Linked DNA regions of Variovorax terrae. The protein of the gene in region 1 interacts with the protein of each later gene in a pairwise test. Links are inferred from orthologs where the notes say so. Each region holds a gene or a part of one and is shown on either strand. Other genes may lie near its edges.

What was found. Proteins that work in one complex are often made in the same cells at the same time.
Region 2: the proteins of ligA (region 1) and leuS interact in binary tests that used the Escherichia coli proteins (3 or more experiments, as listed by UniProt). The link is inferred for Variovorax terrae from one-to-one orthologs.

What each region holds. Positions count from the first base shown.
Region 1 is NZ_JALGBI010000001.1:1,786,939-1,792,335, reverse strand. The notes cover bases 1,408-4,406. They hold ligA (NAD-dependent DNA ligase LigA), read right to left. Parts: upstream 3,974-4,406; coding sequence 1,841-3,973; downstream 1,408-1,840. Other genes in these bases: MMF98_RS08470 (cell division protein ZipA C-terminal FtsZ-binding domain-containing protein), read right to left, coding at 4,078-4,406; MMF98_RS08480 (hypothetical protein), read right to left, coding at 1,408-1,770. Outside these bases: MMF98_RS08495 ([protein-PII] uridylyltransferase), read left to right, coding at 1-419; def (peptide deformylase), read right to left, coding at 456-995; MMF98_RS08485 (hypothetical protein), read right to left, coding at 1,111-1,290; more of MMF98_RS08480, read right to left, coding at 1,387-1,407; more of MMF98_RS08470, read right to left, coding at 4,407-5,133; chromosome segregation protein SMC, read right to left, coding at 5,145-5,397. UniProt on the Escherichia coli protein: DNA ligase that catalyzes the formation of phosphodiester linkages between 5'-phosphoryl and 3'-hydroxyl groups in double-stranded DNA using NAD as a coenzyme and as the energy source for the reaction.
Region 2 is NZ_JALGBI010000003.1:597,424-602,290, reverse strand. The notes cover bases 411-3,593. They hold leuS (leucine--tRNA ligase), read right to left. Parts: upstream 3,245-3,593; coding sequence 611-3,244; downstream 411-610. Other genes in these bases: MMF98_RS22200 (ExbD/TolR family protein), read right to left, coding at 3,318-3,593; MMF98_RS22210 (LPS-assembly lipoprotein LptE), read right to left, coding at 411-608. In the rest of the region: more of MMF98_RS22210, read right to left, coding at 114-410; more of MMF98_RS22200, read right to left, coding at 3,594-3,752; MMF98_RS22195 (MotA/TolQ/ExbB proton channel family protein), read right to left, coding at 3,763-4,401; dapB (4-hydroxy-tetrahydrodipicolinate reductase), read right to left, coding at 4,534-4,867.

The DNA of each region.
Region 1 (5,397 bases):
CGCTCGACACCTTCCAGGTCGTGACCTCGATCCTGCCCGAGCACTACCGCGAACTCATCAGCATGGTCGAAACCGACCTGCTGCACACCATCGAGCAGCGCGGCCCGCTGCCGCCGGTGGGGCGCGGGCGCGTGTCGCGCCGCGTCAAGAGCTTTCCCGTGGTGCCGCGCGTGGATCTTCGGCCCGACGAGAAGGCCCAGCGCTGGCTGCTCAGCATCTCGGCCAGCGACCGCGTGGGCCTGCTCTACAGTGTGGCGCGCGTGCTGGCGCAGCACAAGCTCAACCTGCAGCTCGCCAAGGTCACGACGCTGGGCGAGCGCGTGGAGGATACCTTCCTGATCGACGGCGCCGAGCTGCAGCAGAACAAGGCGCAGATCGAGATCGAGACCGAGCTGCTGGAGGCACTGGCGGCGCCATAGGCCGGCAGCGCCACGCCAGACCAAGGCGCGGCGGCCTCAGTCGTCCTGCTCGGCGTCCAGCCCGGGAAACAGCACCTCGGTGAAGCCGAACTGCGTGAAATCGCGCACCCGCATCGGGTAGAGCTTGCCGATCAGGTGGTCGCATTCATGCTGGACCACGCGCGCATGGAAGCCCTCGGCCACGCGGTCGATCGGGTCGCCATGGGGGTCGAAGCCGGTGTAGCGGATGCGCGCGAAGCGCGGCACCACGCCGCGCAGGCCGGGCACCGAGAGGCAGCCCTCCCAGCCGTCCTCTTCATCCGGCCCCAGCGGCGTGATGACCGGATTGCACAGCACGGTGCGCGGCACGGGCGGCGCGTCGGGGTAGCGCGGGTTGGGTGCATCGGTGCCGAAGATCACGAGCTGCAGGTCCACGCTGATCTGCGGTGCCGCGAGGCCGGCGCCGTTGACAGCGGCCATGGTCTCGAACATGTCGCGCACCAGCAGGTGCAGCGCATCGGTATCGAAGGCCGTCACGGGCGGGGCGATGCGCAGCAGGCGCGGATCGCCCATTTTGAGGATGTCTCGTACAGCCATGGGACGCGGGGGAAAGCTGGGGAGCCGCAAGCATAACCTCCCCCGCCGCCGCGCCATCGGGGCCCGCGGGCGCGATCAGGGCAGCGGCAACCGGCGCACCGCGCAGAAACGTTTGCTAGCGTCCGCGCCGATACCCATAGGAGCCGTAGAAACCGATGGAAGGCGACACCACGATCGGCGCTGCCGGGTAGTAGTAGGTGCCAGGATAGGGAGCCACCGGGGCCACCACGCAGCCGCTCAGCAGGGTGGCGCTGGCAGCGGCGAGGATGATTCCGGCGATACGTAGGCGAGACATGACGGTCTCCTTGTAGATCAGGTCATTTCACAACGCGCGGCGGCCGCGGCCCTCCGACATACCGCAGGTCGCTTTGCGTAACGGTGGGTAAAGCCCTCAGCGCCCGTGGCCGCCACCCCCGTGGCCACCGTCATGCCCTCCACCGCGGCCGCCAAAGTGGCCTGCGCCGCCCATTCCCATGCGCGGCGCGCCGCCGCCGCCGAACGGGCGTCCGGGCGCCACGAAACCAGACGAGCCATGGCGAGGCCCGCGGCGGGCCACCACCACGCTGAAATCGACAAAGCCATAGGCGGGGCCCCAGAACCAGGGATCGGCATAGCCTATGGGCGGATAGGCGTAGGTGTACGGGTAGACGTAGGGCGAACTGTAGGGGTACGCGGTACCGTAGTAGGCATCGGCGGGCACCACGGCGCAGCCCGAGAGCCCGGCCAGGGCGCCAGCGGCGAGCGCGGCGGCGCAGCAGGAAATGCGGATGTTCATGACTGCCTCCTGAAGACAGTGTCCAGGAGGGTTGGACCCCCGCGCCGCGCCGGGGTTCAATCGCTGGCCGTCACTCCGCAGTGCCGGCCAGCAGGCGGCGCAGCCCGTCTTCGTCGAGCACCGCGACGCCCAGGGCCTGCGCCTTCTCCAGCTTGCTGCCCGCCTCGGCGCCGGCAACCACGTAGTCGGTCTTCTTGCTGACCGAGCCCGCGACCTTGGCGCCGGCGGCTTCCAGCAATTCCTTGGCCTCCTCGCGCGACAGCACGGGCAGCGTGCCGGTCAGCACAAAGGTCTTGCCCGCCAGCGGCAGCTGCGCGCGCGGCGCGGGCTCGCCCTCGGGCCAGGCGATGCCACAGGCCCGCAACTGCTCCACCACCTCGCGGTTGTGCGGCTGCTCGAAGAAGGTGCGGATGCTTTTGGCCACCACCGGGCCCACGTCGTTGACCTCCAGCAGCTGCTCTTCGGTCGCATCCATGATGGCATCGAGGCGGCCGAAGTGGCGCGCCAGGTCCTTGGCCGTCGCCTCGCCCACGTGGCGCAGCCCGAGGCCGAACAGGAAGCGCGGCAGCGTGGTCTGCTTCGAGGCCTGCAGCGCATCGAGCACGTTCTGCGCCGACTTCTCGGCCATCCGGTCGAGGCTGGCCAGCGCGGTCAGGCCCAGCCGGTACAAATCGGGCAGCGTGTGGATGACCTGGGCGTCCACCAGCTGGTCCACCAGCTTGTCGCCCAGGCCTTCGATGTCCATGGCGCGGCGCTGGGCGAAATGCAGGATGGCCTCCTTGCGCTGCGCGGCGCAGAACAGGCCGCCGGTGCAGCGGTGGTTGACCTCACCCTTTTCGCGCACCACGGCGCTGCCGCAGACCGGGCACTGGCGCGGCATGCGGAAGTTGGGCACGTAGGGATGACGGGAAACCACTTCGTCCCGAACCTGCGGCTCATCGCCGGCAGCGGCGGGCTCGATGCCCGTGGCGCCCAGCCTCGCCAGCCCGACGATCTCGGGTATCACGTCGCCCGCGCGGCGCACGATCACCATGTCGCCCACACGCACCTTCTTCCTGCGCAGCTCGAACAGGTTGTGCAGCGTGGCATTGGTGACGGTCACGCCGCCCACGAACACCGGCGCCAGCCGCGCCACCGGCGTGAGCTTGCCGGTACGGCCCACCTGCACGTCGATGCCCTGCACCGTGGTGAGCTGCTCCTGCGCCGGGTACTTGTGCGCCACGGCCCAGCGCGGCTCGCGCGTGACGAAGCCGAGCTGACGCTGCAGGGCCAGGCTGTCGACCTTGTAGACCACGCCGTCGATGTCGAACGGGAACTGGTCGCGCTGGCTGCCGATGGCCTGGTGGTACGCTATCAATTCGGTAGCACCAAACGCCCGCTGCACCTGGACTGCGACGGGAAAACCCCATGATTTCAGGGTTTGCAGCAGTTCGTAGTGGGTCTGGAAGTCCGGCCCGCCCTGCTCGGCCGGCGTGATCTCGCCCAGGCCATAGGCAAAGAAGCTCAGGGGCCGCTGGGCCGCGATCGCGGGGTCGAGCTGGCGCACCGCGCCGGCAGCGGCATTGCGTGGGTTGACGAAGGTCTTCTCGCCCTTCTCGCGCTGCCGCTCGTTCATGGCCTCGAAATCGTCGCGACGCATGTAGACCTCGCCGCGCACCTCCAGCACCGGCGGTGCATCGGCGGGCAGCTTCAAGGGGATCTGGCCGATGGTGCGGATGTTCTGCGTGACGTCCTCGCCCAGCTCGCCATCGCCGCGCGTGGCGGCCTGCACCAGCACGCCCTGCTCGTAGCGCAGGTTCGTCGCGAGGCCGTCGAACTTGAGTTCCGCCACGTAGCCAACCGGCGGGTCGGCCTCGGTCAGCCCGAGCTCGCGGCGCACGCGCGCGTCGAAGTTCTGCGCGCCGCTGGCCTCGGTGTCGGTTTCGGTGCGGATGCTGAGCATGGGCACGGCATGGCGCACGGGCGTGAAGCCGTCCAGCACTCTGCCGCCCACGCGCTGGGTCGGCGAGTCGGGTGTGGCCAGTTCAGGGTACGTGGCCTCCAGCGCCTGCAGTTCGCTGAACAGGCGGTCGTATTCCGCGTCCGGGATCTCGGGGGCGTCCAGCACGTAGTACTGGTGCGCATGGTGATGCAGCAGGCGGTGCAGTTCCTGCGCACGGGCCAGGTCGGCCGCGGGAATGGCAAACAGATCGGCGTTTTCCACGAGCAGGCCTCAGCAGCAGCATCCGGGGCCACCGCGGAACCGGCTCTGCCGGGCCGCTGGTGGCGCCCCCTGGGGGGAGGCGGCCTTCGGCCGCTTCGGGGAGGTCATGAAAACAACCGCCGCGCCAGCACCGAGCCGGCGGACAGTTCGCGCGCGTCCAGCGTGTCGTAGAGCTGTTCGAGGTCGGTGCCGATCACGTCCATGGCCTCGGCCCGCAGCGACTGGCCGTTGTCGTCGGTGACCAGGCCGTCCATGGCCGCGGCCAGCGCCGTGGCCGCCTCGCGCATGCGCAGGAACGGCTGCTCACCGCGGTGCACCTGCGGCACGTCCAGGCTCAGCGCGACTTCGCGGATGGCCGACTGCGCCGGGTCGTCGGCCAGCGCGGCCTGCGTGTCGAACGCCAGGCCCAGCACCGGCGGCAGCCCGGGGGCGCCGGCCGGCAGCACCATGCGCCCCGGAATCACCCCGGCCACGAAGCCCAGGCGCGCCGCATGCTGCTGCACGTAGCCCGGGCTCCAGGCTGCGCTCTTGGCGCGCAGGGTGAAGCCGAGCTGGGCATCGTGCCCGCTGGCGAACTGGTCGAGCTCGCGCGCGCGCGCCACCTCGTCCAGCATCTCGGGAAACTCGGGCTCACCATTGACGGCGTCAGCGAAGGCCTGCGCCTTCATCACGAACTCGGAGTACTCGATCTCGTTGAGCGCGCCGGTGCGGTTGGCCAGTTGCACGCCGGCCTGGAAGGCGCCGTAGCGCTGGCCGGGGGCCGGGGTTTCCCACTGCTGCGTGAGCTCGTTCAGGCCTTCGACCGCGAACGGCTTGCTGCCGGCGCGCCGCGTCGGCGGCATGGCGGCCAGCGCGGCCTCGCCGGACACCGCGCCCGAGGCGGGAGCGTCCAGCACGATCGGCGCGATCACGTCGATCAGCGCATCGAGGCCGGGTTTTCTTTCGGGCAGCGGCAGTGGCACCGGGGCCGAATCGAAGGTCGGCTCCTGCAGCTCCGGCTCGCCGTGGGGCGCGGCGCCGGCATCGAAGCCGGGCTCGGTCTGCGTGTCGCGCTGCGCCTGCCGGGGCGCATTCTTGCGCGAAGTCCAGGTGCTGTGCGCCACCACGGCGGCCAGCACGAGGCCGCCGATGATGGCCAGGCCGAGGGTGAGGTTGCTCATGGAACGGCTCCTCAGACGGCTTCGGCCATGGAGACGGCGGACTCCATGTCCACCGCCACGATGCGCGAGACGCCCTGCTCCTGCATGGTAACGCCGATCAGCTGCTCGGCCATCTCCATCGCGATCTTGTTGTGGCTGATGAACAGGAACTGGGTTTCTTTGCTCATGGCGGAGACGAGTTTGGCATAGCGCTCGGTGTTGGCGTCATCCAGCGGCGCATCCACCTCGTCCAGCAGGCAGAACGGCGCGGGGTTGAGCTGGAAG
Region 2 (4,867 bases), on another replicon or contig:
AGCTTGATCGGTTGGGGACAGGGCTGCGCGCTGCGCGCTCCGGTCCGCCCCACAAGCTTGATCAGTTGGGGACAGAGCTCCGCGCTGCGCGCTCCGGTCTGTCCCACAAGGTCTCATAATTCCTTCACCGCCGCCAGGCGGCGCATGAGCTGCTGCACCAGGTCGCTCTGCATGTCGCGGTACAGCAGGCCTTCTTCGGCCTCCTTGGACAGCACAGCGGACTCGCTGAAGCTGATGTCGCGCTGCAGCAGGATTTCGGTGTCCGGGATCAGCTCCTTGCCCTGCGGCGTGCGCAGCCTGAAGCGGAAACGCAGGCGCAGCTGGAACTCGGTCACCTGGCCGGCCGAGTTCATGCCGACCACCACCTTCTCGCGCTGCTCCTGCAGAACGTCCAGGATCACCTGCGCCGTGTTGATCTGCTTCGGGTCGTTGACCACCTGCACCGAGCCGACGGAGGCCAGGTAGCGCTTGAGCTCGTTGCCGACCGGGGAGTTGGGGGCCCCGACGAACAGGGAGGTGAACACGAATTTTGGCGCCTTGCGCAGCTCGAAGCCGCAGGCGGCCAGAACCGCGACGGGCGCGAGAGCGAGAAGCAGGCGGCGTTGCAGCATCAGATCACCACGTTGACCAGGCGCCCGGGCACCACGATCACCTTCTTCGGATGGGCGCCGCCGGCCTGCTTGGTGAAGGCCTCGCTGGCGACGGCGATTTTCTCGATCACGTCCTTCGTCGCACCGGCCGGCACCAGGATGGAGCCGCGCAGCTTGCCGTTGACCTGCAGCATCAGCTCGATCTCGTCCTGCCTGAGCGCCTCCTGGTCGACCTGGGGCCAGGGCGCGTCGAGCAGGTCGCCGGACCGGGCCGCGTAGCCGAGCTCGGCCCAGAGCGCGTGGGTGATGTGCGGCGTGGCCGGGTAGAGGCAGCGCAGCAGGATGCCGAAGCCCTCGCGCAGCGCGGCGTGGCTGCCGGGCGTGCCGTCGCCCTGGAAGTTTTCCAGGGCGTTGAGCAGCTTCATCGCGCCCGAGACCACCGTGTTGTACTGCATGCGCTGGTAGTCGTAGTCGATCTGCTTGAGCACGCTGTGGATCTCCAGCCGCAAGGCCTTCGCTTCCTTGCCCAATGGGCCGGAGGTCCCCGCGCCGTGGTCAAACGATGCTATGTTTTTTGCAGCAAACTGCCAGATCCGGCGCAGAAAACGGTAGCTGCCCTCCACCGCCGAGTCGTTCCACTCGAGCGTGGCCTCGGGCGGCGCGGTGAACATGGTGTACAGGCGTGCGGTGTCGGCGCCGTATTTCTCGATCAGGTCCTGCGGGTCGACGCCGTTGTTCTTGCTCTTGCTCATGGTGCCCACACCTTCGTAGTTCACCAGGCTGCCGTCGCTCTTGCGCCGCGCCCCCACCACCTTGCCGTTGGCGTCGTGGACGTCGTCCACCTCGCTCGGCCAGAAATACTCGATGCCGCCCTTCTCGCCCTTGCGCGAGTAGATGTGGTTGAGCACCATGCCCTGCGTCAGCAGCTTGGTGAAGGGCTCATCGACCTGCACCAGGTGCAGGTCGCGCATCACCTTGGTCCAGAAGCGCGCATAGAGCAGGTGCAGGATCGCATGCTCGATGCCGCCGATGTACTGGTCCATCGGCATCCAGTAGCTGGCGCCCTCGGCCACCATGGCCTGCTCGTTCTTCGGGTCGCAGTAGCGCATGTAGTACCAGGACGAGTCCACGAAGGTGTCCATGGTGTCGGTTTCGCGCCGCGCCGGCTGGCCGCAGACCGGGCAGGCCACACCCGCGTGGAAGCCCTCGTGCTTGTGCAGCGGGTTGCCCGAGCCGTCGGGAATGCAGTCGGACGGCAGCACCACCGGCAGGTCCTTTTCAGGCACCGGCACCGCGCCGTGCTGGTCGCAGTGGATGATGGGAATCGGCGTGCCCCAGTAGCGCTGGCGGCTCACGCCCCAGTCGCGCAGGCGCCAGGTGGTCTTCTTGCCGCCCAGCCCCTTGGTCTCGAGCGCATGGGCCACGGCATTCACGGCGTCCCGATAGGACAGGCCGCTGAAGCTGTCGGAGTTGATGGTGACGCCGCGCTGCTTGTCGCCGTACCAGTCGTGCCAGTGGTGGTAGTCGTAGTGCTCGCCGTCCACATGCACGACCTCGGTGATGGTCAGGCCGTACTTGAGGGCGAAGGCGAAGTCGCGCTCGTCGTGCGCGGGCACGCCCATCACGGCGCCGTCGCCGTAGCTCATGAGCACGTAGTTGCCGACCCAGACGTCGATCGCGTGGCCGTTGAGCGGATGGATCACCTTCAGGCCCGTGGGCATGCCTTCCTTCTCGCGCAACGCGAGTTCGGCTTCGGTGGTGCCGCCCTTCTTGCAGTCCTCGATGAAGGCCGCGAGCTTCGGGTTGGTCTTCGCGGCCTTGGCGGCCAGCGGGTGCTCGGGCGCCACCGCGCAGAAGGTCACGCCCATGATGGTGTCGGCGCGGGTGGTGAAGACATACATGCGGCCGCCGCCGATCAGCTGGCCGTCATCGCCGCGGATGTCGTGCGTGAACGCGAAGCGCACGCCCTCGCTCTTGCCGATCCAGTTTTCCTGCATCAGCTTGACGCGCTCGGGCCAGCCCGGCAGCTTGTGGCTCACGCTGTCGAGCAGTTCCTCGGCGTAGTCGGTGATCTTGAGGTAGTAGCCGGGAATCTCGCGCTTCTCGACCACGGCGCCGGTGCGCCAGCCCTTGCCGTCGATCACCTGCTCGTTGGCCAGCACGGTCTGGTCCACCGGGTCCCAGTTGACGACCTGGGTCTTGCGGTAGGCGATGCCCTTCTCCAGCATCTTCAGGAACAGCCACTGGTTCCACTTGTAGTAGCTCGGATCGCAGGTGGCGACCTCGCGCGACCAGTCGATGGCCAGCCCCATCGCCTGCATCTGCTTCTTCATGTAGGCGATGTTGTCGTAGGTCCACTGGGCCGGCGGCACGCCGTTCTTGAGCGCGGCGTTCTCGGCCGGCAGGCCGAAGGCGTCCCAGCCCATGGGCATCAGCACGTTGTAGCCATTCATGCGCAGGTAGCGCGTGAGCATGTCGTTGATGGTGTAGTTGCGCACATGGCCCATGTGCAGCTTGCCGCTGGGGTAGGGCAGCATGGAGCAGGCGTAGAACTTCTTCTTGTTCGCGTCCTCGACGACGCGATAGGCGTCGCGCGCGGTCCAGTGATCGTGCGCGGCGCGTTCGACGTCTTGGGGAGAGTATTTGTCTTGCATGGAAAGTAAAGGCTCGCAACGGAATGCGGCCCCTGGGGCCGCCTGGCAAGGATTTTAGGCGCTGGGCGCCGGCTCAGCGCGCGGCCGCCGCCGCCGGGGCCGGATCGGCCACGAAACCGATGCGGTTCAGGCCGGCTTTCTGCGCCGCCCCCATGACCTCGACCACCCGGCCGTAGGGCACGGCCTGGTCGGCCCGCAGCTGCACTTCGGTGTCGGGATGGCGGCTGGCGGCCTCGGCCAGCCGCGCGGCCAGCTCGGCCGGGGTCACCGGCTTGTCGTTCAGGAAGGCCTGGCCGGCCTTGTCGACCACCAGGGTGACGAATTGGGGCGCCTCGGTCGGCTGGGCCGCATCGCTGCGGGGCAGGTCGAGCCGGATCGAGCTGGCCAGCAGCGGCGCCGTGATGATGAAGATCACCACCAGCACCAGCATCACGTCCACCAGCGGCGTCATGTTGATGTCGCTCATGGGCTGCGGGCCGGGGCTGCGTTCGAGGCGACCAAAAGCCATGGCAGCCCGCTCAGTGGTTTGCCAGCAGCTCGCGCAGGTCGCGCGCGAAGCCTTCGAGGTCGGCCTCGATGCGGCCGATGAAGCGGCCGAACACGTTGTAGGCCAGCACGGCGGGAATCGCCACGGCCAGGCCGGCCGCCGTCATGATGAGGGCCTCGCCCACCGGGCCGGCCACCTTGTCGATGGTGATCTGGCCGGCGCTGGCGATGCCCGTGAGCGCGTGGTAGATGCCCCAGACCGTGCCGAGCAGGCCGACGAACGGCGCGGTCGAGCCCACCGTGGCCAGCAGCACCTGGCCGAACTGCAGCTTGTCCAGCACCTCGTGCAGCGCGTCGCGCAGCCGGCGGGTGAGCTGCTGGGCGCGGTCGCCGGCCGCGGCCAGCGTGCCCTGCGCTTCAATTTTCGTAGCAGCAATCAACGGCAGGACAAGGACTTCCCGGTCAAATGCCGCCACTTTGGGTTGGGCTTCCTCGACCGAGGGCGATTGCCAGAAGGCCGCGGTGCTGCGGGCCACGTCGCCGGTGGCGCGGCGCAGCAGCCAGGCCTTCCACAGGATCACCACCCAGCTGGCCACCGACATGGCCAGCAGCAGCACCGCCACCAGCCGGCTGACGGCGTCGCCCTGCGTGATGAGTTGCAGCACATCCATGTCAGTGGCTCCACCGCCCGCACCGCATGAAAGCAGCGCGGCCCAGGCCAGGGCCACCGCGGAGCCGGCTTTGCCGGGCCGCTGGTGGCGCCCCCTTGAGGGGGAGGCGCCGCAGGCGCTTCGGGGGTGGGTTCATCTCAGGCCCAGCACGTCGAACATGTCGAACAAGCCTCGGTCCCGGGTCGCCAGGAAGCGCACGGCGCGCAGGCCGCCCTGGGCGTAGGTGGTGCGGCTGGCCGACTTGTGGGTGATCTCGATGCGCTCGCCGATGCCGGCGAACAGCACCGTGTGGTCGCCCACGATGTCGCCGCCGCGGATGGCGGCGAAGCCGATGGTGGAGGGATCGCGCTCGCCGGTGATGCCTTCGCGCGCATAGACCGCGCAGTCCTTGAGGTCGCGGCCCAGGGCGGTGGCAATCACCTCGCCCATCTTGAGCGCGGTGCCCGAGGGCGCGTCCACCTTGTGG